Regions from separate parts of the Pseudocitrobacter faecalis genome, predicted to be linked through region 3. Evidence: predicted binding sites of a transcription regulator. Region 3 holds the regulator's gene; each other region holds the start of a gene.
What was found. The regulator LexA, encoded in region 3, represses DNA repair genes until DNA is damaged. The targets are predictions, from matches to a motif close to TNCTGTATGTACATACAGNA.
Positions count from the first base shown of each region.

Region 1: the regulator LexA is predicted to act here: its motif matches at 4,149-4,168, upstream of umuD (translesion error-prone DNA polymerase V autoproteolytic subunit).
Region 2: the regulator LexA is predicted to act here: its motif matches at 2,209-2,228, upstream of sbmC (DNA gyrase inhibitor SbmC).

Region 1 covers NZ_CBDDNJ010000002.1:2,093,448-2,101,299, forward strand. The annotation lists gene ACOXYR_RS10665 (AI-2E family transporter) at 1-222, shown strand, start outside; gene ACOXYR_RS10670 (MFS transporter) at 268-1,755, opposite strand; gene ACOXYR_RS10675 (TetR family transcriptional regulator) at 1,872-2,471, shown strand; gene ACOXYR_RS10680 (Y-family DNA polymerase) at 2,448-3,713, opposite strand; gene umuD (translesion error-prone DNA polymerase V autoproteolytic subunit) at 3,716-4,132, opposite strand; gene ACOXYR_RS10690 (mechanosensitive ion channel family protein) at 4,262-5,875, opposite strand; gene ACOXYR_RS10695 (alkyl/aryl-sulfatase) at 6,201-7,852, shown strand, end outside.
Region 2 covers NZ_CBDDNJ010000002.1:1,322,917-1,330,768, forward strand. The annotation lists gene sbcB (exodeoxyribonuclease I) at 1-776, opposite strand, end outside; gene dacD (serine-type D-Ala-D-Ala carboxypeptidase DacD) at 967-2,133, shown strand; gene sbmC (DNA gyrase inhibitor SbmC) at 2,250-2,723, shown strand; gene ACOXYR_RS06815 (FUSC family protein) at 2,813-3,871, shown strand; gene ACOXYR_RS06820 (DUF496 family protein) at 4,038-4,373, shown strand; gene ACOXYR_RS06825 (GHMP family kinase ATP-binding protein) at 4,408-5,268, opposite strand; cobalamin riboswitch at 5,384-5,559, shown strand; gene ACOXYR_RS06830 (cobyrinic acid a,c-diamide synthase CobB) at 5,658-7,037, shown strand; gene cbiB (adenosylcobinamide-phosphate synthase CbiB) at 7,034-7,852, shown strand, end outside.
Region 3 covers NZ_CBDDNJ010000002.1:4,145,687-4,153,538, forward strand. The annotation lists gene pspG (envelope stress response protein PspG) at 1-69, opposite strand, end outside; gene dusA (tRNA dihydrouridine(20/20a) synthase DusA) at 209-1,204, opposite strand; gene ACOXYR_RS20110 (conjugal transfer protein TraF) at 1,489-2,799, opposite strand; gene zur (zinc uptake transcriptional repressor Zur) at 3,113-3,628, shown strand; gene ACOXYR_RS20120 (CsbD family protein) at 3,708-3,917, opposite strand; gene dinF (MATE family efflux transporter DinF) at 4,055-5,383, opposite strand; gene lexA (transcriptional repressor LexA) at 5,452-6,060, opposite strand; gene ACOXYR_RS20135 (diacylglycerol kinase) at 6,170-6,538, opposite strand; gene plsB (glycerol-3-phosphate 1-O-acyltransferase PlsB) at 6,669-7,852, shown strand, end outside.

The sequences.
Region 1 (7,852 bases), 2.1 Mb from region 3:
AACCTGCTCTTCGGTAACATTCTCGAACCGCGCATTATGGGACGCGGGCTGGGGCTGTCAACGCTGGTGGTCTTTTTGTCGTTGATCTTCTGGGGATGGTTGCTTGGCCCGGTGGGAATGCTGCTTTCGGTACCCCTCACCATTGTGGTCAAGATTGCCCTTGAGCAAACCATCGGCGGCAGGAGTATTGCCGTGCTGTTGAGCGATCTCAGCGATAAGTGACAGCGTCACGTAAAGCTGCCGACATCTCGTCGGCAGCCTCTTCTCTTACGATTTACCTGCTTTTGCCAGACTAAACCACATCCCAACCGCCAGAAGTAACAGCATCATCCCGGCACTGCTTAACGCCACGCTGTGCGAGAAGGTAAACGCGGTACGTGCAGCATTAATCGTGGCCTCGGCAAGCGATGGCGTCAGGGTTTGCGCCGCTTTAACCGCTTCGCCAATCGACGACGAGGCGCGTGCCGCGACTTCACCCGTCAGCCCTTCCGGCAGAACAATGGACGCCGAGAAACTGCGGCTCAGCAGTAAGCCAAAGACGGCAATGCCTAACCCCGCGCCCAGTTCATACGCCATGGTTTCAATCGCCCCGGCAGCCGCGGCTTTTTCCTTCGGCGCTGCGGCCATAATCGCCGCCGTTGACGCCAGCAAGGCGCTGGCGGCGCTAAAGCCAAGCAAGACCATCAGTCCCCACGCCTGCCACTTCTGGGTGCTGAAATCCAGCATCGACAGCCCAAGGAAGCTCAGTGCACTCAGCGCCATGCCGCTTGTTGCCACAGTGCGCAGGCCCAGACGCGCGACCAGCACACCGGCAATCGGGCCGCTGAAACCACTGGCCACCATCAGCGGCAGCATAAATTTCCCGGCCTCGAACGGCGTGAAACCATGTACAAACTGCAGTTCCTGCGCCATCAGCAGCTCAAAACCGACCAACGCAATCATTGCCGTCATCGCCATGACTACACCGCTGAGAATAATACGGTGGCTGAACAGACGCATATCGATCATCGGTTTAGCGGCGCGAAGCTGGATACGAACAAACATCGTTAATAACAGCGCACCGGTCGCGAACGCCCCGCCGATAACCCACGGTGCAACCAGCCCTTTCATCGCGGTTTTTGCGCTATACACCAACAGCAGAATCGCCACAATCAACATGATGGCATGACTCAGGTTCAACGGCTGATCGCGTCGGCCTGGCTGCTGCGGCACGAAGCGCGCGGAAAGCGCCATTACCAGCAACACGATAGGAACGTTAATCAGGAACACCGAGCCCCAGTAGAAATGCTCCAGCAACATGCCGCCAATCAATGGGCCAAAGGCTGCCCCGCCTGAACCGACCGCGGCCCAGACGCCAAGCGCAATGTTACGATGGCGCGCATCAATAAACAGTGTGCGGATCCCGGCAAGTGTCGCCGGAACAATCATTGCCGCGCCAATCGCCAGCACAGCGCGCGCCGCAATCAGCCAGCCGGCGTCTGGCGCAATCGCGGCTGCCAGCGACGCCAGGCCAAATAACCCGCTGCCGAGCAACAGCAGGCGTTTAAAACCGATACGGTCGCCCAGCGCTCCCATCGGCAGTACCATTCCTGCCATCACCAGCGAGTAGATATCAATGATCCACAGTAACTCGTTGCCGCTTGCCCCAAGCGTCATACTCAACGTCGGCGCCGCCACATGCAGCACCGTCGCATCGATGGCGACCGGAATATAGACCAGCACGATAATCACTAACGCTAACCACTGACGAAACATAACTCTCCCTCATTTATTAAAGTTGGACATCCGTCCAGAACGCGATCCTACGGAAAGTTGAACAACTGTCCAGCTTTTTGTTACACTCGTTGCGCGGTGATTGAGGATGAAAAATTATGGGTTATTTGAGTAAGGACGAACGACGGGAAGAAATTATGCAGGCGGCGATGCGCGTGGCGCTGGCCGAAGGTTTCCCGGCGATGACCGTCAGGCGGATCGCAACGGAAGCCAACGTCGCTACCGGCCAGGTGCATCACCATTTTGCTTCAGCGGGTGAACTCAAAGCCCAGGCGTTTATTCGCTTAACCCGTGCCCTGCTGGATGCGAATCCGTTGCCGGAAACCGCCACCTGGCGTGAGCGTTTATGTTCGATGCTCGGCAGCGATGACGGCGGATTTGAGCCCTATATTCGTCTCTGGCGCGAAGCGCAGCTGATTGCTGCGAAAGACCCCGATATCAAGGCCGCCTACATTTTCACCATGCATATCTGGCATGACGCAACCACCGCGATTATCCGTCAGGGTCACGCGGCGCAGGAGTTTACCCTGCACGACAGCCCCGAGCACATCGCCTGGCGATTAATTGCGCTGGTTTGCGGGCTGGACGGCATGTACGCGCTGGGCATGACGGATATCAACGACGACGCCTTTGACCAGCATCTGGAAGCGGCGATCGCGCTGGAACTGTTTTCACTACCGCGCACACACAATATCTGACATGCGCGTGGTATAACGCGGCGAGAGCAGTTCCCGTTTCATCTGCCACGGCTGCGCGATGCCCTGCCCGGCAAAATAGAGCGTCCCGCGCCCGCTCTTGTGATTAATGGCATCCAGCACGCTCATTAAGGCTTCGCTGCCCGCGCGCGGTGCGTTGTCATCAAACAGATTCAACTGCGCAACGCCCTGGCTGAAAAAATCCCCCAGCATGACGCCCGCTTTCTGATAGCGTCGCCCTTCTTTCCAGATAACCTCCAGACACCGCGTCGCGGCCTGAATAATATCGCGGCTATCCTGGGTGGGCGTCAGCAGCTTTACCGAAGCGCTGTTGCCGTAGTAAGGCTGCCCGGCGGCAAACGGCGATGTTTTAATAAATGCCGAAATAAACCGGCAGTATTGATGCTCCAGACGCAGTTTCTCTGCCGCCCGGCAGGCGTATTCGCAAATGGCCTGGCGCATATCTTCGTAATCCGTTACCGGCGCACCAAACGAGCGGGAGCTAATGATGTCCTGCTTCACCGGCACAAACTCTTCCAGTTCCAGACACGGTTCACCGCGCAGTTCGCGCACCGTGCGTTCCAGTACCACGCTAAAATGTTTGCGGATAAAACGGATATCCGTATCCGCGAGATCCAGCACGGTATGGATCCCCATCGCTTCCAGCTTTTTACCGATCCGCCGCCCGATACCCCACACTTCACTCACCGGAAACGCCGCCATCAGTTTACGCTGCCGTTCGAGATTCGAGAGATCGACCACGCCGCCCGTCTGACGCTGCCATTTCTTTGCCGCATGGTTCGCCAGTTTGGCGAGCGTTTTGGTTTGCGCGATCCCCACGCCAACGGTCAAATGCATACCCTTACTGATTGTTTCGCGAATTTCGCGGCCAAAATCGGTTAAATCGCGACAATTCCTGACACCGGTGAGATCGCAAAACGCTTCGTCAATACTGTAGATTTCCACTCTCGGCGCCAGCGCTTCCAGGGTCGTCATCACACGCTCTGACATATCTGCGTAAAGTTCATAATTGCTGCTAAACGCTACCACGCCGTGACGGCGAAACTGCTCCTTCTGTTTAAAATAGGGTTCTCCCATCGCCACCAGTGACTTCGCCTCTGCGCTACGGGCAATGACGCAGCCGTCGTTATTGGACAGCACCACTACCGGTTTGCCTCTGAGATCCGGCCTGAATACCGTTTCACAGGAGGCATAAAAACTGTTCACATCCACCAGCGCAAACATGGTCAGCAGGCCGCTTTCACGATAAACGTCACCACACCAAAGATATCCAGCGGAACATCCTCGTTAATACGGATAGGCGAATAGGCCGGGTTACAGGGCACTAACTGGATCACCGGGCGCAGTTGTAACCGCTTGACGGTAAATTCGCCATCGACCGCAGCGATAACGATATCGCCATGTCCGGCGGTTCTGGCACTGTCGACCACCAGTAAATCGCCATTGCCGATCCCCGCTTCCGTCATGGAGTCGCCCGTCGCGCGGACAAAATAGGTCGCACTGGGGTGTGCCACCATAAATTCGTTGAGATCGATGCCCCGCTCAACATAGTCGCGTGCCGGGCTGGGAAAGCCGCATGGCACTAAATCACTGAAAAGAGGCGTAATTACGCTCTCGCGTTGCTCTGCAAGTTTGTACATCATGACCGTAAACACCTTATACTGTATTTATATACAGTATTATGGATTTCAGGAAGGGATCAAGCCACTTTTCGCGGAGAAAGAAAAACGCGTTGAAGTGTAGAGGGATTTAATTTGCCTGCGGCAGCTAATCTATTTGCCACCCTCAGGCGGAGCGGCAGGCGGCGTGTACCAGTTCTCTTTGGCAACGATCACCACGCCTTCAGGCTGCATCACAAAGTTTGGCGACATGATCTGTACGTTGAATTCATTAAAGACATCCTGAATATTGCTATACAGTTCGCTTCGAGCCGCGGCCAGCGACTGATCCGCCAGCAATCGCACCTGAAGTTCATAGGCGATATACCAGTCCATCAGGCTCAACTGGCGCACCCGTGGTGCGATAGTCAGGTCAATCCCTTGTGCCCGTTTTGCCGCCAGTTCCAGCATTGCATGAACCTGACGCCACGGCGTGTCGTAGCCGATCGTCACACTCACCGTTAAGTTGATACCGCTATCCGCGCCCTGCGCGCTGAGGTTCGTAATTTTTCCACTCACCACCACCGCGTTGGGAACGGTGACAACGTAGTTTTCACGGGTGATAATTTTTGTTGCCAGCATACCGATTTCACTGACCAGCCCTTCGTTATCCGCGACCCGAATGACATCGCCTTTGCGTAAAGCGCGTGAATAAATCAGAACCAACCCGCTCATGGCATGGTTCATCACGCCCGCCGATCCCAGCGTGAGCATTAATCCAAAGAAGACGCTAATCCCCTTAAAGGCCAGCGAGTTCGCCCCTGGCAGGAAGGGATATGCCGCCGAAAGCGCAAATAACCACACCACGACCGATATCAGTTTGCGGGTCGCCCCGACGGTTTCGGGATGAATACCCGGGAGCTGTAAACGCCCCGCCTCAACCTGATTAAGCACCATTTTCAGCAGTTTCAGAATAAATGCCGTCATCACAAAAATGATCAGAACAATCAATAGCCCCGGCAAGGCGGAGACGATCGACAAGGCGATCCCTCGCACTACGCGTACGGACCAGTCACCCAGCGATTCCCCCCAGACGCGCGTCCAGGGAAACAGGCTGAAAACCCAGCGCAGCCAGGCGTACAGCGCCACAATCCCTAACATCACCATCAACATGGCATAGAGCCGTGTCTCGATAGCGCCGGTAAAACGTCGCCAGCGCAGGGGCAGCCAGCTTCGGTTCTCAATAATGCGCCGACGATAATAACGCCTGACCAGGCGCCAGGAGCGATAAGCGCCATACCAGAACACCATCAGCCCCAGCAACCCGCCCATCGTTTTGACCACCGACAGCACCAGCCAGCTATTGTCATACTGGTCGCGCAGCGCGGTACGTTGGGCTTCCATGCGCGCCAGCACCCGCTGTGCAGCCTGATCGAGCGTCAGATCGTCACCTTCATCCAGATCGCCTTGCGCCAGAAGCATCACCGGCTTGCCGTTCATCACGATAAGCCTTCCCTGCTGGTTATAACGCACAACAGGGACGATCGTTAACGCCGACTGAACGTCGGCACGGGTAAAATTTCGCAGCGTGTTATGGATGCGCAACACCCGTTCTTCGGGCGTGGTGAGGCCAAATTTTGCCTGCAACATGACGATAGGTTTATGGAAGATATAGACCGTCCGTGCGCGTTCCTGCTCCGTCGGTTCCTGACGGGGCTCCGCCGCATGAGAAAAAAGCATCAGAGAGGAGAGAAAACAGAGTAATACCGCGAGCAGTACCCTTTTCATATCTGCCACCGGGACGCGAGGATTATCGTTTTGATTCAAAAAGCCAGCGTACCGGCTATTCGTCTTTTTTCAGCATAGACCAGCCGCCCACCCATGCAATAGCCTCAGGAATAGAACATCTTGCTGAAATCAAAAGCAGATAAAAAAACATTCTTAAAAACATACAATTAACAAAAAAACGATCGTTATTTGCCAACCGCCTTGTTATTCCCGCCGTCTTGTCTAATGTAAACAGTGAGTTAAATTTTATTTAAGAATTTTCTAAAGCTAACGTTTCCTGAACGTTCACCGACTACCGTTGAGTCATAAAAGAGTGAGGATCGCAATGAGACTGAAACCGATAGCCAGAGGATTGGCCCTGGCTGGCTTGTTATCCACGTTCATTATTCCTGCCTATGCTGATATCAGCCAAAAGGATGCGACATCGTCCACCAGGAACGCTAATGACCAGCTCTACAAGCAACTGCCCTTCTCCGATAACACCGATTTTACTGACGCCCATAAAGGCTTTATCGCCGCACTGCCGCAAGACGTTATCAAAGGTGAGCAAGGGAACGTTATCTGGGATCCGCAGCAGTACGCCTTTATCAAAGAGGGTGAAAAGGCTCCAGACACCGTCAACCCGAGCCTGTGGCGTCAGTCCCAGCTCATCAATATCAGCGGCCTGTTTGAAGTCACTGACGGCGTGTACCAAATCCGTAACCTCGACCTTTCTAACATGACTATTATCGAGGGCAAAGAAGGCGTTACCGTCGTCGACCCGCTGGTCTCTGCTGAAACCGCGAAAGTCGGTATGGATCTCTACTTCAAAAACCGGGGGCAAAAACCGGTCGTGGCGGTCATCTATACGCATAGCCACGTGGATCACTATGGCGGCGTGCGCGGCGTGGTTGATGAAGCCGATGTGAAGTCCGGGAAAGTCAAAATTTATGCGCCCGCCGGCTTTATGGAAGCTGCCGTGGCCGAGAATATCATGGCGGGTAACGTCATGAGCCGACGCGCCAGCTACATGTACGGTAACTTGCTGAAACCGGATGCGAAAGGCCAGGTTGGCGCGGGGCTGGGAACCACGACCTCAGCGGGCACCGTCACCCTGATTGCCCCAACCAATATCATTGAAAAAGACGGGCAAAAAGAGGTTATCGACGGATTAACCTACGATTTCATGCTGGCCCCTGGCTCTGAAGCGCCTTCTGAAATGCTGTGGTACATCGAAGAGAAAAAACTCATCGAATCCGCAGAAGATGTGACCCACACACTGCATAACACCTACTCCCTGCGTGGGGCGAAAATTCGTGAGCCGCTGCCGTGGTCAAAATATATCAACGAAGCGATCGTCCGCTGGGGTGATAAAGCGGAAATTCTGATGGCTCAGCATCACTGGCCGACCTGGGGCAATGAGAACGTGGTTAAACTGCTGAAAAGCCAGCGTGATCTGTATCGTTATATCAACGACCAAACCTTACGCATGGCAAACGAAGGCCTGACCCGTGATGAAATCGCCGCCAACTTTAAGCTGCCGGATTCACTGGCCCATACCTGGGCGAACCGCGGTTACTACGGTTCGGTAAGCCATGACGTTAAAGCCACTTATGTGCTCTATCTCGGCTGGTTTGACGGCAACCCGGCTACGCTTGACGAACTGCCGCCAGAAGAAGCCGCGAAGAAATTCGTGGAATATATGGGTGGCGCAGAGGCCATTCTGCAAAAAGCGAAAACCGACTTTGATCAGGGGAATTACCGCTGGGTGGCACAGGTGGTCAGTAAAGTGGTCTTTGCCGATCCGAATAATCAGGACGCTAAAAACCTCGAAGCGGATGCGCTGGAGCAACTGGGGTATCAGGCTGAATCCGGCCCGTGGCGTAACTTCTATCTGACCGGCGCACAGGAACTGCGTAACGGCGTGGTGAAGGGCCCGACGCCGAACACCGCCAGCCCGGATACCGTTCGCGCCATGACGCCGGAAATGTTCTTTGA
Region 2 (7,852 bases), 2.8 Mb from region 3:
ATCACCGCATTGCGGTTATCCGGATGCCACGCCAGCGGGGCGATCCAACTGGTGTTGCCGCGCCAGGCACCAAACATTCCCGACACATGCACCAGCGGTTTCATCTGCGGCACATCAATCAGCGTGGTCAGCTTTTGCTTGCTGCGATAGGCATATAAATAGTCAAACAGCTTTGGCTGCTGGGTTTTCACCCGTTTCGCCATGGCGATGGTGGCATAAACGTCTGCCATCGCGTCGTGGGCGTTACTGTGTTCAATACCGTTGGCTTTGGTCAGATGCTCCAGGCGAAAGCTGGGTAGGCCGTCCTCATTTTCTGGCCAGTTGATCCCCTCCGGGCGCAGGGCGTAGCAGGCGCGCATCACATCCAGCAGATCCCAGCGCGAGTTATGATTTTGCCAGCTCCAGGCGTAAGGATCGTAGAAGTTGCGGTAAAAGATATTGCGCGTGACTTCATCATCGAAACGAACATTGTTATAGCCCACCACGCAGGTATTGGGCACGGTGAACAGATCGTGAATGCGGCGAGCGAACGCGGCCTCGTTATCGCCCTTTGCGCGTGCTTCCTGTGGGGTGATGCCGGTAATGAGCACTGCTTCCGGCTGCGGCAGATAGTCGTCTGCGGGTTTACAGTAAAAGACCTCGGGCTCCCCAACGATATTAAAATCGTTATCGGTACGAATGGCGGCAAACTGCGCCGGGCGATCCAGCGACGGGCTGGTGCCGAAGGTTTCGTAATCGTGGAAGAGGAATCCGGGGGTGTTGGCAGGTTCTTGCATGGTCAAAACGTAATCCCTGATAAGCGAGCGGGCGAATTAACACCATGGTAAACGATTTACAGAGCCATCAGAAGGGCGGTTTTTCGGGGGCGATTCAGGTTATGTCATATTTTCTTGCAATTAATGGCTGTATGAAAGTGAGAGATTCCGTAAAAAGGACGACGATTTTGAAATTGCTGAGGATTTGCTGTTGAAAGCCCGTTTGTTTATTGCTGTATCTTTGCTCGCTTCGAGTATTTCTTGCGCCTTTGCTACTGACAGCGCGGTTCCTCCCGTCACGCCGCCGGCCATTAAAGCCGGTTCCTGGGTATTAATGGATTATACCACCGGGCAAATTTTAACCGCCGGAAATGAGCACCAGCAGCGCAATCCGGCGAGTCTCACCAAGCTGATGACCGGTTATGTCGTCGATCGCGCCATCGACAGCCACCGTATTACGCCGGATGACATCGTCACCGTGGGCCGCGATGCCTGGGCGAAAGGCAATCCGGTGTTTAATGGCTCTTCGCTGATGTTCCTGAAAGAGGGCGATCGCGTCAGCGTGCACGATCTGAGCCGTGGTCTGATTGTCGATTCCGGGAACGACGCCTGCGTCGCGCTGGCGGATTACATCGCCGGGGGCCAGCCACAGTTCGTCGCCATGATGAATCACTATGTCGAAACGCTGAAGCTTCGCGATACCCATTTTGAAACGGTTCACGGGCTGGACGCGCCGGGGCAGCACAGTTCCGCTTACGATCTCGCCGTGTTATCGCGCGCGATCATTCACGGTGAGCCTGAGTTTTATCATATGTACAGCGAAAAAAGCCTGACGTGGAACGGCATCACGCAGCAGAACCGTAACGGTCTGTTGTGGGATAAAACCCTGAACGTTGATGGCCTGAAAACCGGGCATACATCCGGGGCGGGCTTTAACCTGATCGCCTCTGCGGTTGACGGCAAACGTCGCCTGATTGCGGTGGTGATGGGCGCAGACAGCCCGAAGGGGCGTGAAGATCAGGCGCGCACGTTGCTGCACTGGGGACAGCAGAATTTCGACACCGTACAGGTGCTGCAAAACGGCAAAAAAGTGGGTACCGAACGCATCTGGTACGGCGATAAAGAGACGATTGATCTTGGTACCGATCAGGATTTCTGGTTGGCATTGCCGAAAAAAGAGATCCCCAACATTAAAGCGAAATACGTACTGGACGGCAAAGAGCTGGAAGCGCCTATCGCCGCGCATCAGCGGGTAGGGGAAATTCAGCTTTACGATCGCGATAAGATTGTTGCCCACTGGCCGCTGGTCACCCTGGAAAGCGTCAATAAGGGCGGGATGTTCTCGCGCCTGAGCGACTATTTCCATCACAAAGCGTAACGCTGATACGCCGTTATTCCCTGGCGACAATGTGAAGCAGTGCACATACTATCCGGTATAGCACTGCTATATTTTTACTGTATCTATATACAGTAAAATCCAGATCAGGGGGAACTATGCATTACACTATCGAACACGTCCATGCCCGTACCGTTGCCGGTTTCCATATGGTGGGGCCGTGGGAGGAGACCGTTAAGCAAGGTTTTGAGCAACTGATGATGTGGGTAGACGGCCAGTCGATTCCGGCGAAGGAGTGGGTGGCAGTCTATTTTGATAATCCCGATGAAGTGCCGCCTGAAAAGTTGCGCTGCAGTACCGTTGTGACGGTGGCTGATGATTTCACATTGCCCCCCAACAGTGAGGGCGTCATCCTCACCCATCTTGAGGGCGGCGAGTATGCGGTTGCCAGCGCGCGGGTTCTTGAGCATGACTTTGCCACGCCGTGGCTACAATTCTTTGATGAATTGCTCAAAGACAACGCGTATCACATTGATAGCAAACCCTGTTTCGAACTCTATCTCAACGATGGCAATAAGGACGGCTACTGGGACATTCAGATGTACGTCGCGGTGGCGCGTAAAGCGGTCTGAAAAACGAGTGAAAGATTTTTTGCGCCTCATGATGCGAGCCGGGCAAAAGCAGGTACAATTGCGCTCTTTTGTTCTGCCGGAGAACCGGTGTGCGTCCTGATAAATCACTCAGTCCTTTTGAAATTCGGCTATACCGCAATTACCGCGCAGTGCACGGCATCCGTATAGCCCTGGCATTTGTGCTGGCCTTTCTGATTGTACGTATCTTCGACATTCCGGAAGGATCGTGGCCGCTGATTACTCTTGTGGTTATCATGGGGCCCATCTCGTTCTGGGGAAACGTGGTGCCGCGCGCCTTCCAGCGTATTGGCGGCACTATCCTCGGCTCGGCGCTGGGCCTGATTGCGCTTAAACTTGAACTCATTTCTTTACCGCTGATGCTGATGTGGTGTGCCGGGGCAATGTTCCTGTGTGGCTGGCTGACGCTCGGTAAACGTCCCTATCAGGCGTTGCTGATTGGCATTACCCTGGGTGTGGTGGTGGGCGCCCCCCCGGGCGACCTGCATACTGCGTTGTGGCGAAGCGGCGACGTTATTTTCGGTTCGCTGCTGGCGATGCTTTTCACCGGCGTTTGGCCGCAGCGGGCGTTTATCCACTGGCGCATCCAGATGGCGACCTTTGTGACCCAATTTAATCGCCTCTATCAGGCCGGCTTTTCACCCAATCTGGTGGAGCGGCCGCATCTGGAAAAACACCTGCAAACGGTGCTTAACGATGTGGTGAAAATCCGTGGGCTGATTACGCCCGCCAGCAAAGAAACGCATATCCAGAAATCGGTATTCGAAGGCATCCAGACCGTGAGCCGCAACCTGGTGTGTATGCTTGAGCTGCAAATCAACGCGCACTGGGCGTCTCGCGAAAGCCATTTTTTAATGCTCAACGCCCATACGCTGCGCGAAACGCAGCAGATGACCCAGCAAACGTTGTTAACCATCGCCCATGCCCTGTATGAGGGTAATCCTCAGCCGGTAAAAGCGAACACCGAAAAACTCAACGAGATCGTCGATGAACTACGCCAGTTGCTGACGGAGCATAAAAGCACTCATTTGGTGGAAACGCCCATTCATGGCTACGTTTGGCTAAGCATGGAGCTGGCGCGTCAGCTTGAGCTATTATCCCTGCTTATCTGCCGCGCGCTGCGTAAATAAGCGACGAATGCAACACCTTTGACCCTGGGTTGTTTCGATTCAGCAGCGTTTAGGGTTATGATGAGGGACAGGTAAAAACCATTGTCATTAGCTTCAGCTATACGTATTGTTAATTCTATCGCTGTAGCATTTACGAATCCGAGTCTCAAATATCAGGGGTGTAAAAATGGAAACAACTAAGCCTTCATTTCAGGATGTACTGGAGTTTGTTCGTCTGTTCCGCCGTAAAAACAAACTGCAGCGTGAAATTCAGGACGTTGAGAAAAAGATCCGTGACAACCAGAAGCGTGTCCTGCTGCTGGACAACCTTAGCGACTACATCAAACCGGGCATGAGCGTTGAAGCGATTCAGGGCATCATCGCCAGCATGAAGAGCGATTACGAAGATCGCGTTGATGATTACATCATCAAAAATGCCGAAATTTCTAAAGAACGCCGCGACATCTCTAAAAAGCTGAAAGCGATGGGCGAACAGAAGGTTGCTGAGCCAAAAGCTGAGTAATTTGTCATCAGGCGGCCTCCGGGCCGCCTGAATACTATCTGACGCCGCCTTCCACCATGGGCAGCACATATTTTTGCGGCCACAGAACATTACCATCGTCCCTTTCCAGTTCCGCCATCACGGCTTCAACATCGTGTTTCGTCCTGTCGAGCATTAACCCCATCACGCTCCCGCTGTGTGCGATGCTCACGCCATACAATGCAAAACGCTCCACAATATCCAGTACGCGCTGAAAACCCGGTTTCGGCAGAATTTGCTGGCTGGCGATAGCGCTGAGCGTCGCGGCTTCTCCGAGTAGTCTGGCACAGCCTGTTTCACACGCCTGACGAGCTTTTTGCCAGGCTTGCGCTAACTGTGGCGCGCCGGCAAGGAGGGCCGCTTGTCTGTCGAGACGATGATAGTCTGCGGTTTGCAGCGTGAGTGGGCTTTCCAGTACCAGAATATCAAGCTCTGGTTGCTCTGAACCGACCGTTAGCGCATGGCCCTGATTATGATCGAACAGCGTCATCTGGCGAAAAGGCGTGCTATCGGTGGGCTCAAGGTTAACGCAAAGCTGTGCCAGCGCCTGTTCAGTCAATGTTTTATCAAAATAGCGTGCGGTGGCGACGGCAGTGGCGGCGATATCGGCAGTACTGCTGGCCATTCCTTTGGCAACCGGTATGGGGGAGTGCAGATTAATGCGCAACTGCTGGCTCCACTCCACCGGGAATTCCCACAGTGCCAGCAACTGATTGACCATTGCGCGCGTCAGCGGACGTTCATCGTCAGCCGGTTTACCGGCTCTTACTTCTACGGTGCTGTAAAGCCCAACCGGGCAGGAAATCAATTTCTCACTGCCCAGGATCCAGCCCTGAATCAGTTCCCCGCAGGATGCAGGGCATTGTGCAACGGCCACGCTGTCACCTAATTTGCCTTATTTTCCAGGTCGATATTATAAATTGAATAAATCATTGCGGCGCAATAGATTGTTTTAGCGCAAAAAGGCAACGGAGTATGAGCGCTACACTGACTCCGACATTAAGCCGACAGGTCAGACACGTTATGTGTCAGGGAAGAGGGTGTAAATCCCTCGCAGCCCCCGCTGCTGTAATGCTGACGAACCCGTAAACACCACTGATCGCAAGATTGGGAAGGACGGGGGAGGACGACGCTAAGCCAGAAGACCTGCCTGTCGGTACATATCAACAACTTCGGTGGGAAGTGGGTTGCTCAGAAGCGTGCGGTCGCAAGACCGGGAACACGCGCATCTCGACGTACCCCTACCACCCTGAGCAGGATCAGGGCATGGCGGCAAAGCATCACGCATTTATTCTGGCAGGCACCGGCAGCGGCTGTGGTAAAACCACGGTAACGCTTGGCTTGTTGAATGTGCTGAAACAGCGCGGCTGGCGGGTGCAGCCGTGGAAAGTGGGGCCTGATTATCTCGATACCGGCTGGCATACGGCAATTTCCGGCGTGGCGTCGCGTAATCTCGACAGTTTCATGATCCCTGCCCCCGCGCTGAACGCCTTGTTTAACCAACACATGCAGCATGCCGATATCGCGGTGATTGAAGGCGTGATGGGGCTGTACGATGGTCTCGGTATCGACCCCAATCAATGCAGCACCGCTGCGATGGCAAAACAGCTCGGTTGCCCGGTCATTTTGCTGGTGGACGGCAAAGCGGTCTCAACCTCGATTGCTGCAACCGTACTGGGTTTTCAGCACTTCGAACCCTCTGTGAATATCGCAGGCGTGATGGTCAATCGCGTCAACAGCGACAGCCATTTCCAGCTTCTCAAATCCGCCATCGAGCGCTACTGCGCAGTGCCAGTCATTGGTTATGTGCCCACCGTGGCGGGTATCGCCTTGCCGGAGCGGCATCTCGGTCTGGTCACGGCGCGTGAATCGGTTGTTGAACAGCAACCGTGGCAAGATTTTGCCGATACGTTGGGGCGCACGCTCGATATTGAAAAACTGCTGACGTTGAGCGAGATGAAAACCCTGCCGCAGGGCGAATGGCCGCCGATGCCCTCAGTGGACGAAGATGAGCGCCTGACGCTCGCGCTGGCGGATGATGAAGCCTTTAACTTCTACTACCCGGACAACATTGCGCTGCTTGAACGTGCAGGCGTCGATATTGTCCGTTTTAGCCCGCTCCACGATGACGTACTGCCAGAATGCCAGATGATTTGGCTCGGCGGCGGGTATCCGGAGCTGCACGCGAAGGCGCTGGCGGCCAATCAGCCAATGCTCAATCAGTTGCGCCAGGCCCATGCACGCGGGGTGGCAATCTACGCCGAATGCGGCGGCCTGATGTATCTGGGCACTTCGCTGGAAGATGCGCAGGGCGATACTCATCTGATGGCGAATATCATTCCCGGTCACAGCAAAATGGGCAAACGGCTGACGCGCTTTGGCTACTGTGAAGCGCAGGCGCAGGAAAACACCCTGCTGGCGGCAGCGGGAGAATGGCTTCGCGGGCACGAATTTCACTACTCCGATTTCACGCCGGAAATGCCGGCAGTGCTGGATTGCCGCAAAATACGCGACGGGAACGTCCTGCAAACCTGGTCTGGCGGCTGGCAGGTGGGTAACACCTTCGCCAGCTATCTGCATATTCATTTCGCCCAGCGCCCGATGATGCTCACGCATTGGTTGAATGCCGCAAGGAGCGTCCAATGACTCTGCTTGCCTGGTGCATCGCCTGGATCCTCGACCTGCTTATCGGTGATCCGCAAAGTTGGCCTCACCCGGTGCGCTGGATGGGCGCGCTCATTAACCGCGTACAAAAAACAGTGCGCCGCTATTGTCACAGTGACCGCGCGTTGCGGATTGGCGGCGGTGTGATGTGGCTGGTGGTGGTCGGCCTGAGCTGGGCTGTCGCCTGGGGCGCGCTGGCGCTGGCTTACGCGTTACATCCGTGGCTAGGCTGGACGGTGGAGGTTTGGATGATCTTCACGGTACTGGCCGGGCGCTGCCTGGCGAATGCAGCCCGCGACGTTGAACAGCCGCTGCGCGCGGGTGATTTAGCGCAAAGCCGGATAAAACTGTCGTGGATTGTGGGGCGGGATACCTCGCAGCTTCAACCTGCGCAAATCAACCGTGCGGTGGTTGAAACCGTCGCCGAAAACAGCGTTGACGGGATCATCGCGCCGCTCTTCTTCCTGCTGCTTGGCGGTGCGCCGCTGGCGATGGCTTATAAAGCGGTGAATACGCTGGATTCCATGGTCGGCTACAAACATGAAAAATACCGCGCGATTGGCATGGTGAGCGCCCGGCTGGACGACGTCGCCAACTTTATTCCCGCGCGCCTGAGCTGGTTGCTGCTCAGCGCCGCCGCTCTTCTTTGCCGCGCCAACGCCGCTGCCGCGTTACGCATTGGCTGGCGCGATCGCCATAACCACAGCAGCCCCAACTGCGCATGGTCTGAAGCGACCGTCGCCGGGGCGCTGGGTATCCGCCTGGGCGGCCCGAATGACTATTTTGGCGAGCGTGTT
Region 3 (7,852 bases):
GCCCAGTAGTGAAACGCCCGTTACCAGCAGCATCACAAAAAATCCAATTACAAACAGTAGCTCAAACATGGCTCTCTCCCAAAGATATCGTCATTCTCTGTCTGTGCTTTTACAAGAATCATGCCAAATTTAACGTATTGATATTCCATAAAAAAGCCCGGCAACATTGTGCCGGGCGTGGTGAATTTGACCAGGATTTAGTGAAATATTAACGTTTATCGGCAACCAGCTTCAGCGCATGCTCCAGCACGTTAATATCCGCCCCGGCTTTATGGGCGTTCTCGCTCAGGTAGCGACGCCACTGGCGCGCGCCCGGAATGCCCTGGAACAGACCCAGCATATGACGGGTCACGTGTCCCAGATAGGTGCCGTTACTCAGTTCGCGTTCGATGTAGGGGTACATCGCGCGCACCACCGCAACCGGGTCTGCATCCGCGCCTTCGACACCAAAGATTTCGCGATCGACTGTCGCCAGGATGCCAGGATTCTGGTACGCCTCACGCCCGACCATAACGCCATCCATATGTTCCAGATGGGTTTTCGCCTCTTCCAGCGATTTAATGCCGCCGTTGATCGACATGGTTAGATGCGGGAAGTCACGTTTGAGTTGATACACGCGCGGATAGTCCAGCGGCGGGATCTCACGGTTCTCTTTCGGGCTGAGGCCTGAAAGCCAGGCTTTACGCGCGTGGATGATAAACATCTCGCACTCGCCGCGCCCGGCAACAGTATTGATAAAGTCGCAGAGAAATTCGTAGCTATCCTGATCGTCAATGCCGATACGCGTTTTAACCGTCACAGGAATAGATACCACATCACGCATCGCTTTCACGCAGTCGGCGACCAGTTGGGCATTACCCATCAGGCAGGCGCCGAACATGCCATTTTGCACGCGATCGGACGGGCAGCCGACGTTGAGGTTAATCTCGTCATAACCGCGCTCTTCCGCCAGTTTCGCACACTGTGCCAGCGCCGCCGGATCGCTACCGCCAAGTTGTAATGCAACCGGGTGCTCTTCGTCGTTATAAGCCAGATAGTCACCCTTACCGTGAATAATCGCCCCGGTGGTGACCATTTCCGTGTACAGCAGCGTGTGGCGCGACAACTGGCGCAGGAAGTAGCGGCAGTGTCTATCGGTCCAGTCGAGCATCGGCGCGATGGAGAAACGGTGTGCAGGGAAAACGGTGGACGAAGATTCTGGCATGGCGATTTATTAAGCATTCTGAAAAAGGGGCGCTACTATAGCACAAAGAAAAAGCCGTGAGGCAAGGTTGCGATGGCGCATTGGCAATGAGACGGTGAATTGCCCGGGGCGCTTCGCTTGCCGGGCCTACGGTGGCTAAGGTGCGGCTGGATGCCCGGGGCGCTGCGCTTGCCGGGCCTACGGTGGCTAAGGTGCGGCTGGATGCCCGGGGCGCTTCGCTTGCCGGGCCAACAAACGGCATACACGTGGTAGGCCGGATAAGCGTAGCGCATCCGGCAAAAGGCTCAGAACGTGACGCTTAACTGCGCACCCGCCCCCCAGGTTTCATCTTCCCCCACCAACCCCATCAGATCGACATGCACGCGGTTAAACGGCGCAAAACCGACACCGCCGGTGAAAACATTACTGTCATTATTCTTCACGTCCGCACGATAACCGGCACGTACGGCGAGCCAGTCAAGCGGGCGAACTTCCGCCCCGACGCCAACATACTGCGAGTTATCCTCGCTTTTAAATCCCTTCGTTTCGGTCAGGTCGCTATCGGCACTCACCGTCAGCAAATCGTTATGCCACGCCACCCCAGCAGTCACCAGCGGGCGGATCTGGTAGGTATCTTTATAGTTGGTTGTCACGCCCGTTTCGCCGTTAGTGATAAAGACATCTTTGGTATCGATATCACGGGAGATCAGATTTTGCCCGCTCACCCCCACCGTCCAGTTCTCGCCAAAGTCTGCCGCAACACCGGCATCGACGTTGAAGCCGGTATCATCGTTGCGATAGCGGCTGCTGTTCCAGTCGCTGCTATCGTAGTTGTAGATGGAGGTGGTGTAGTTATAGAGCCAGGTTTTTTGCAGCTTTGGCGTGATGCCGACCGAAACGGGCACATCGCCCAGCTCAAACTGCCGCGCCACCGCGACGCCGTAGTCAGAGACAATCGCCACCCGGCCCGATGCGGTAGAATTGAGGTGTTTGGTGATTTCATCCGAGCCCCCCACCACCGCTTTCCCGGCCTCAGCGATCGCCGTCACCTGGCTGCGTTCAATCCCCCGCAGATAGTCGATATCGCCCTGATCGATTGCAGAGCTCACCCGCCCATGCGCGTAGGCTTTAGTGACAAACGCCACCGAGAGCACGTCGTTTGGAATACTGACGGCAATCCCTGCTCCTCCGCTGGCGCGCGCGGTTTTGCCCTTGAGGTAGTCCAGCTCGCTCGCCAGATCGCCCGCCGCCCCCTGAAACTGCCCTAACGTACCCTGAGGATCCAGCAAAATATCCTGCAAGGTTAGATCGTTAAGCACGCCGCGATAGTTATTAACTTTGTCATTAATATCGTCGATTTCATCCTGGAGATTGTCTTTATCCGTAATTTGCGCGCCCACGGCAGGAAGAATCACCGTAATGTCATCGTCCGGTTTGGCTTTCGCCAACAGCGCCGGGTTAATCAGTACGCCGCTACCGTAATGTGCCGACGCAACGCCGGTACCCCCCATCGCATCATTTCGCGCTTCTGACCAGGTATTAGCCGCATGCGCCTGATTTGCCATAAATAAAGACGCCGTCAAAGGAATAAGCGAATATTTAATGTTTTTTTTCACAGTCTTACCGTTTATTTGCAGGTGAAAATGCCCCCATGCGAATAACGCATAAGGGAGAACGATTGCTGTGAAAAAGCGGAATTACGTGTGAAAAAACAGGATATAACAGGCTTTTCGCCCTATCGTTATTATTAATTTACCCTTCCTATTTATAGATGAGCGACACAGCGCTTCCCAGCATTTATGCCGTTCAGACCGGCTAAATGACGCGGTTTAGGATTTACCTCAGGTTGGCGATTATTCAGGCACTCGGTGTTTTTGCCATAACATGGTAAAGTAGAGGTCTATTTCCCCCGTAGCGCGAGGACGCATAATGGATAAGACCACTTCGCAAGATATGTTGGCGCAGGCTGAAAAGCTGTGTGCGCAGCGCGGCGTGCGCCTGACTCCACAGCGTCTGGAAGTGCTACGTCTGCTGAGCCTGCAACAGGGTGCGATCAGCGCATACGATCTTCTCGATCTGTTACGCGTGAAAGAGCCGCAGGCCAAGCCGCCTACCGTTTATCGCGCACTGGAATTTTTACTCGAGCAGGGCTTTGTCCATAAGGTGGAATCCACCAACAGCTATGTGCTGTGCCATCTTTTTGATCAACCGACGCATACATCGGCGATGTTTATTTGCGATCGCTGTGGTGTGGTGAAGGAAGAGTGTGCGGAAGGCGTGGAAGATATTATGCATATGGTCGCAGCACGAATGGGCTTTGCGCTACGCCATAATGTGATTGAAGCGCACGGTCTGTGCGCAGAATGTGTGGAAGTAGAGGCATGCAGTTCACAAGAACATTGCCACCACGACCACACGATTCAGATCAAGAAAAAGGCACGGTAATACGAGGGTTGGCACGTCCTTGTACCAGCGGGCAGGATACGCTTATTGAGGGGAGTTAAGCGTTACGCCGTCAGCGAGACTACCAACGGTAGTCGTTATGGGTTTCCCAATCGCTCACTTCTTTCTCTGCCTGGTCTTTGGCATATCCATAACGTTCCTGGATTTTACCGACCAGCTGATCGCGTCGGCCTTCGATAACGGTCATGTCATCGTCGGTCAGTTTGCCCCATTTCTCTTTCGCTTTACCTTTGAACTGTTTCCAGTTACCGCTGAGTTCGTCTTTGTTCATCATCAGCTCCTTATCATTCGATCATGGATGAGATATCACTTCGTCCTTCGGCGTTCATTTCTGCTGAACGTGATAATAAGTGTAGAAGAGGATATCGCTGACGATTCACTATTCAGAATCTTTAACCATCCTCGCCGTTATGTCTGCGAAGAGAACCAGGTGCCTTTTTGCCAGTGGCGACGCCAGATAACCGCCAGCGACAGGCCACGCAGTGCAAGGAACACCGCCAGCGCCAGCCATAAACCGTGATTGCCTAATACCGGCACCGTCAGCAGCGTTAGGGCGAACCCGGCGGCGGCAACGGCCATACTGTTACGCATTTCCGCGCCGCGTGTTGCGCCGATAAACATGCCGTCCAGCAGGTAGCACCAGACACCAATTACCGGCAATATGGCCTGCCAGAGCACATAGCGATCGGCGAGCTGCTGCAACGACGGCAGCGACGTCAGCATCGCCACGATATGACTGCCCGCCAGCGCGTACACCAGCGCAAAAACCAGTGCAACAATCCCCGCCTGGCGGCAGGCCGCGTGCCAGACCTGTTGCAACTGACTGTCATCACGCGCGCCGTAAGCCTGCCCGGAGTGCGCTTCCACCGCATAGGCAAAGCCATCCAGCGCGTAGGCGGTGAAGGTGAGCATGGTCATTAGCACCGCATTGACCGCCACCACATCGCTGCCCAGCCGCGCACCGAATACGGTCAATGCGCCAAAACAGAGCTGAAGTAATAGCGAGCGCAGCATAATGTCGCGATTGAGCGCCAGCAGGCTGCGCATATTTCCGCGCCAGGCCGTCTTCAGCATGTCAGAGGTAATCCCGCGCAGCACCAGCACCTTACGCGCCATCAGCAGGCCAATGATCATCGTGGCATATTCGGCAATCACCGTCGCCAGCGCCGCCCCCTGCACGTTCATATGCAGGCCCATCACCAGCCACAGGTCGAGGACAATGTTCAGGACGTTGCCGACGATCAGCAAAATCACCGGCGCACGCGCGTACTGAACGCCGAGCAGCCACCCCAGCAGCACCAGGTTCGCCAGCGAGGCGGGCGCGCTTAACCAGCGAATTTCAAGGAAGCGCCGCGCCTGCTCGAGCACTGCATCGCTCCCGCCAACAATGGTGAGCGCCAGATTGATAAGCGGCCCTTTAAACACCACGATGAGCAGACCAGCGCCTAACGCCAGCAACAGCGGTTGCACCAGCGCACGGGCAAGCCGGAGGGGATCTTTCGCGCCGAAGGCCTGCGCGGTTAAGCCCGTGGTGCTCATGCGTAAAAAGAGCAGCAGCATAAACAGGAAGCTGGTCGCCGTTGCGCCAATCGCCACGCCGCCGAGATAGACCGCGCTATCCAGATGACCAATCACCGCCGTATCCACAAGACCCAGCAGGGGAACCGTGATATTGGAGAAAATCATGGGAAGGGCGAGACGCCATAATGCCTTGTCGGCAGCCGTGAAGAGCGACATGCTTACGAACCTGAACAGAAAAGAGAACGAACAACGGCGCATGGTGCGCCGTTGTTATCGGGAGAGGATTACAGCCATTCGCCGTTGCGGATCACGCCAACGGCCAGCCCTTCAATGGAGAAGTTCTGACGGCGAAGATCGACGACAATCGGGGAAAACTCGCTGTTTTCCGGCAGCAGTTCGACGACGTTGCCCTGTTTTTTCAGGCGTTTTACGGTCACTTCTTCGTCGATACGCGCAACAACCACCTGACCGTTACGCACGTCCTGGGTTTTATGCACCGCGAGCAGATCGCCGTCCATAATACCGATGTCTTTCATCGACATGCCGCTAACACGCAGCAGGAAGTCAGCATTGGGTTTAAACAGCGAAGGATCGACCTGATAGTGACCTTCAATGTGCTGCTGCGCCAGCAACGGCTCACCGGCGGCAACGCGGCCAATCAGCGGCAGGCCGGTTTCTTCTTCCACCAGCAGGCGAATACCGCGCGATGCGCCCGAAACAATTTCTATGACGCCTTTACGCGCCAGTGCTTTCAGATGCTCTTCCGCCGCATTCGGGGAACGGAACCCCAGGCGCTGAGCAATTTCCGCACGTGTCGGCGGCATGCCCGTTTGGCCGATATGATCTCGGATGAGATCAAACACCTCTTGCTGCCTGGTCGTTAACGCTTTCATTCCGCCCCCTGGGTGTATATACAGTTATGCTGTGAGTATATACAGTTAACGGCTATTTTGGAACCGCAAAACGCACAAAATACAGGAGTTTTCGCAGATTATGCGAGGCTCAGTGGAAATGCGACCACAGCAGTACGGCCCAGGTCATCACCGCGACGAAAATCGCCAGCAATACCGCCGCAGAGCCCATGTCTTTTGCCCGCCCGGAGAGTTCGTGATACTCCGAACCAATGCGGTCGACCACCGCTTCCAGCGCACTATTGAGAATTTCCACTATCATCACCAGAAGGACGGAGCTTATCAGCAAGACGCGGGTAATGGCGTCAACGTCCAGCCAACACGCGATGATAATGGCCACAACCGAGGCGACCCCTTCCTGGCGGAACGCAGCTTCGTTTATCCACGCTGCGCGAAAACCTTTCCAGGAATAACCAGCCGCTTTGATAATTCGGGTGAGTCCAGTGGTATTATTGGCCATTAAATAGAACCTTTTAGCGTTATACGCATCAATGACAGTAGCTGTTATCGGCGGTAGAACAGAAATCCTGCTGACTTTCTGATATTCTTGCCGCGCATTTGCATGATTAACCAGAGGCTTTACATCGTTTATGTCCGGTTGGCCACGAATTTACTACAAATTACTGAATTTACCATTAAGCATACTGGTAAAAAGCAAGTCTATTCCGGCAGAGCCTGCCCAGGAATTGGGGCTCGATACCTCGCGCCCGATCATGTACGTCCTGCCTTATAACTCGAAGGCCGACTTACTGACCTTGCGCGCCCAGTGCCTGGCGCACGATCTCCCCGACCCGCTTGAGCCGCTGGAGATCGACGGCACCCTATTGCCCCGCTATGTGTTCATCCATGGCGGCCCGCGCGTGTTCACCTATTACACGCCGAAAGAAGAGTCTATCAAGCTGTTCCACGACTATCTCGATCTGCATCGCAGCAATCCGAATCTGGACGTGCAGATGGTGCCGGTATCGGTGATGTTTGGTCGTCGTCCGGGGCGTGAAAAAGGCGAGGTGAACCCGCCGCTGCGCATGCTAAACGGCATCCAGAAATTCTTCGCCGTCTCCTGGCTGGGCCGTGACAGCTTTGTGCGCTTCTCGCCGTCCGTCTCGTTGCGCCGTATGGCCGATGAACACGGTACCGATAAAATTATCGCGCAAAAACTGGCGCGCGTGGCGCGTATGCACTTCGCTCGCCAGCGTCTGGCGGCGGTAGGCCCGCGACTGCCGGCACGTCAGGATCTCTTCAATAAGCTGCTCGCTTCGCGCGCGATTGCCAAAGCGGTTGAAGACGAAGCACGCAGCAAAAAAATCTCCCATGAGAAAGCGCAGCAGAACGCCATCGCGCTGATGGAAGAGATTGCCGCCAACTTCTCCTACGAGATGATTCGCCTGACTGACCGCATTCTGGGCTTCACCTGGAACCGGCTTTATCAGGGGATTAACGTGCACAACGCCGAGCGCGTTCGCCAGCTGGCGCACGACGGCCACGAGATTGTGTATGTGCCGTGTCACCGTAGCCATATGGACTACCTGCTGCTCTCCTATGTGTTGTATCACCAGGGGCTGGTGCCGCCGCATATTGCCGCCGGTATCAACCTGAATTTCTGGCCAGCCGGCCCGATTTTCCGTCGTCTGGGCGCATTCTTTATTCGCCGTACCTTTAAGGGCAACAAACTCTACTCCACCGTGTTCCGCGAGTATCTCGGCGAGCTGTTCAGCCGGGGTTATTCTGTTGAATACTTTGTGGAAGGCGGGCGTTCCCGTACCGGTCGTTTGCT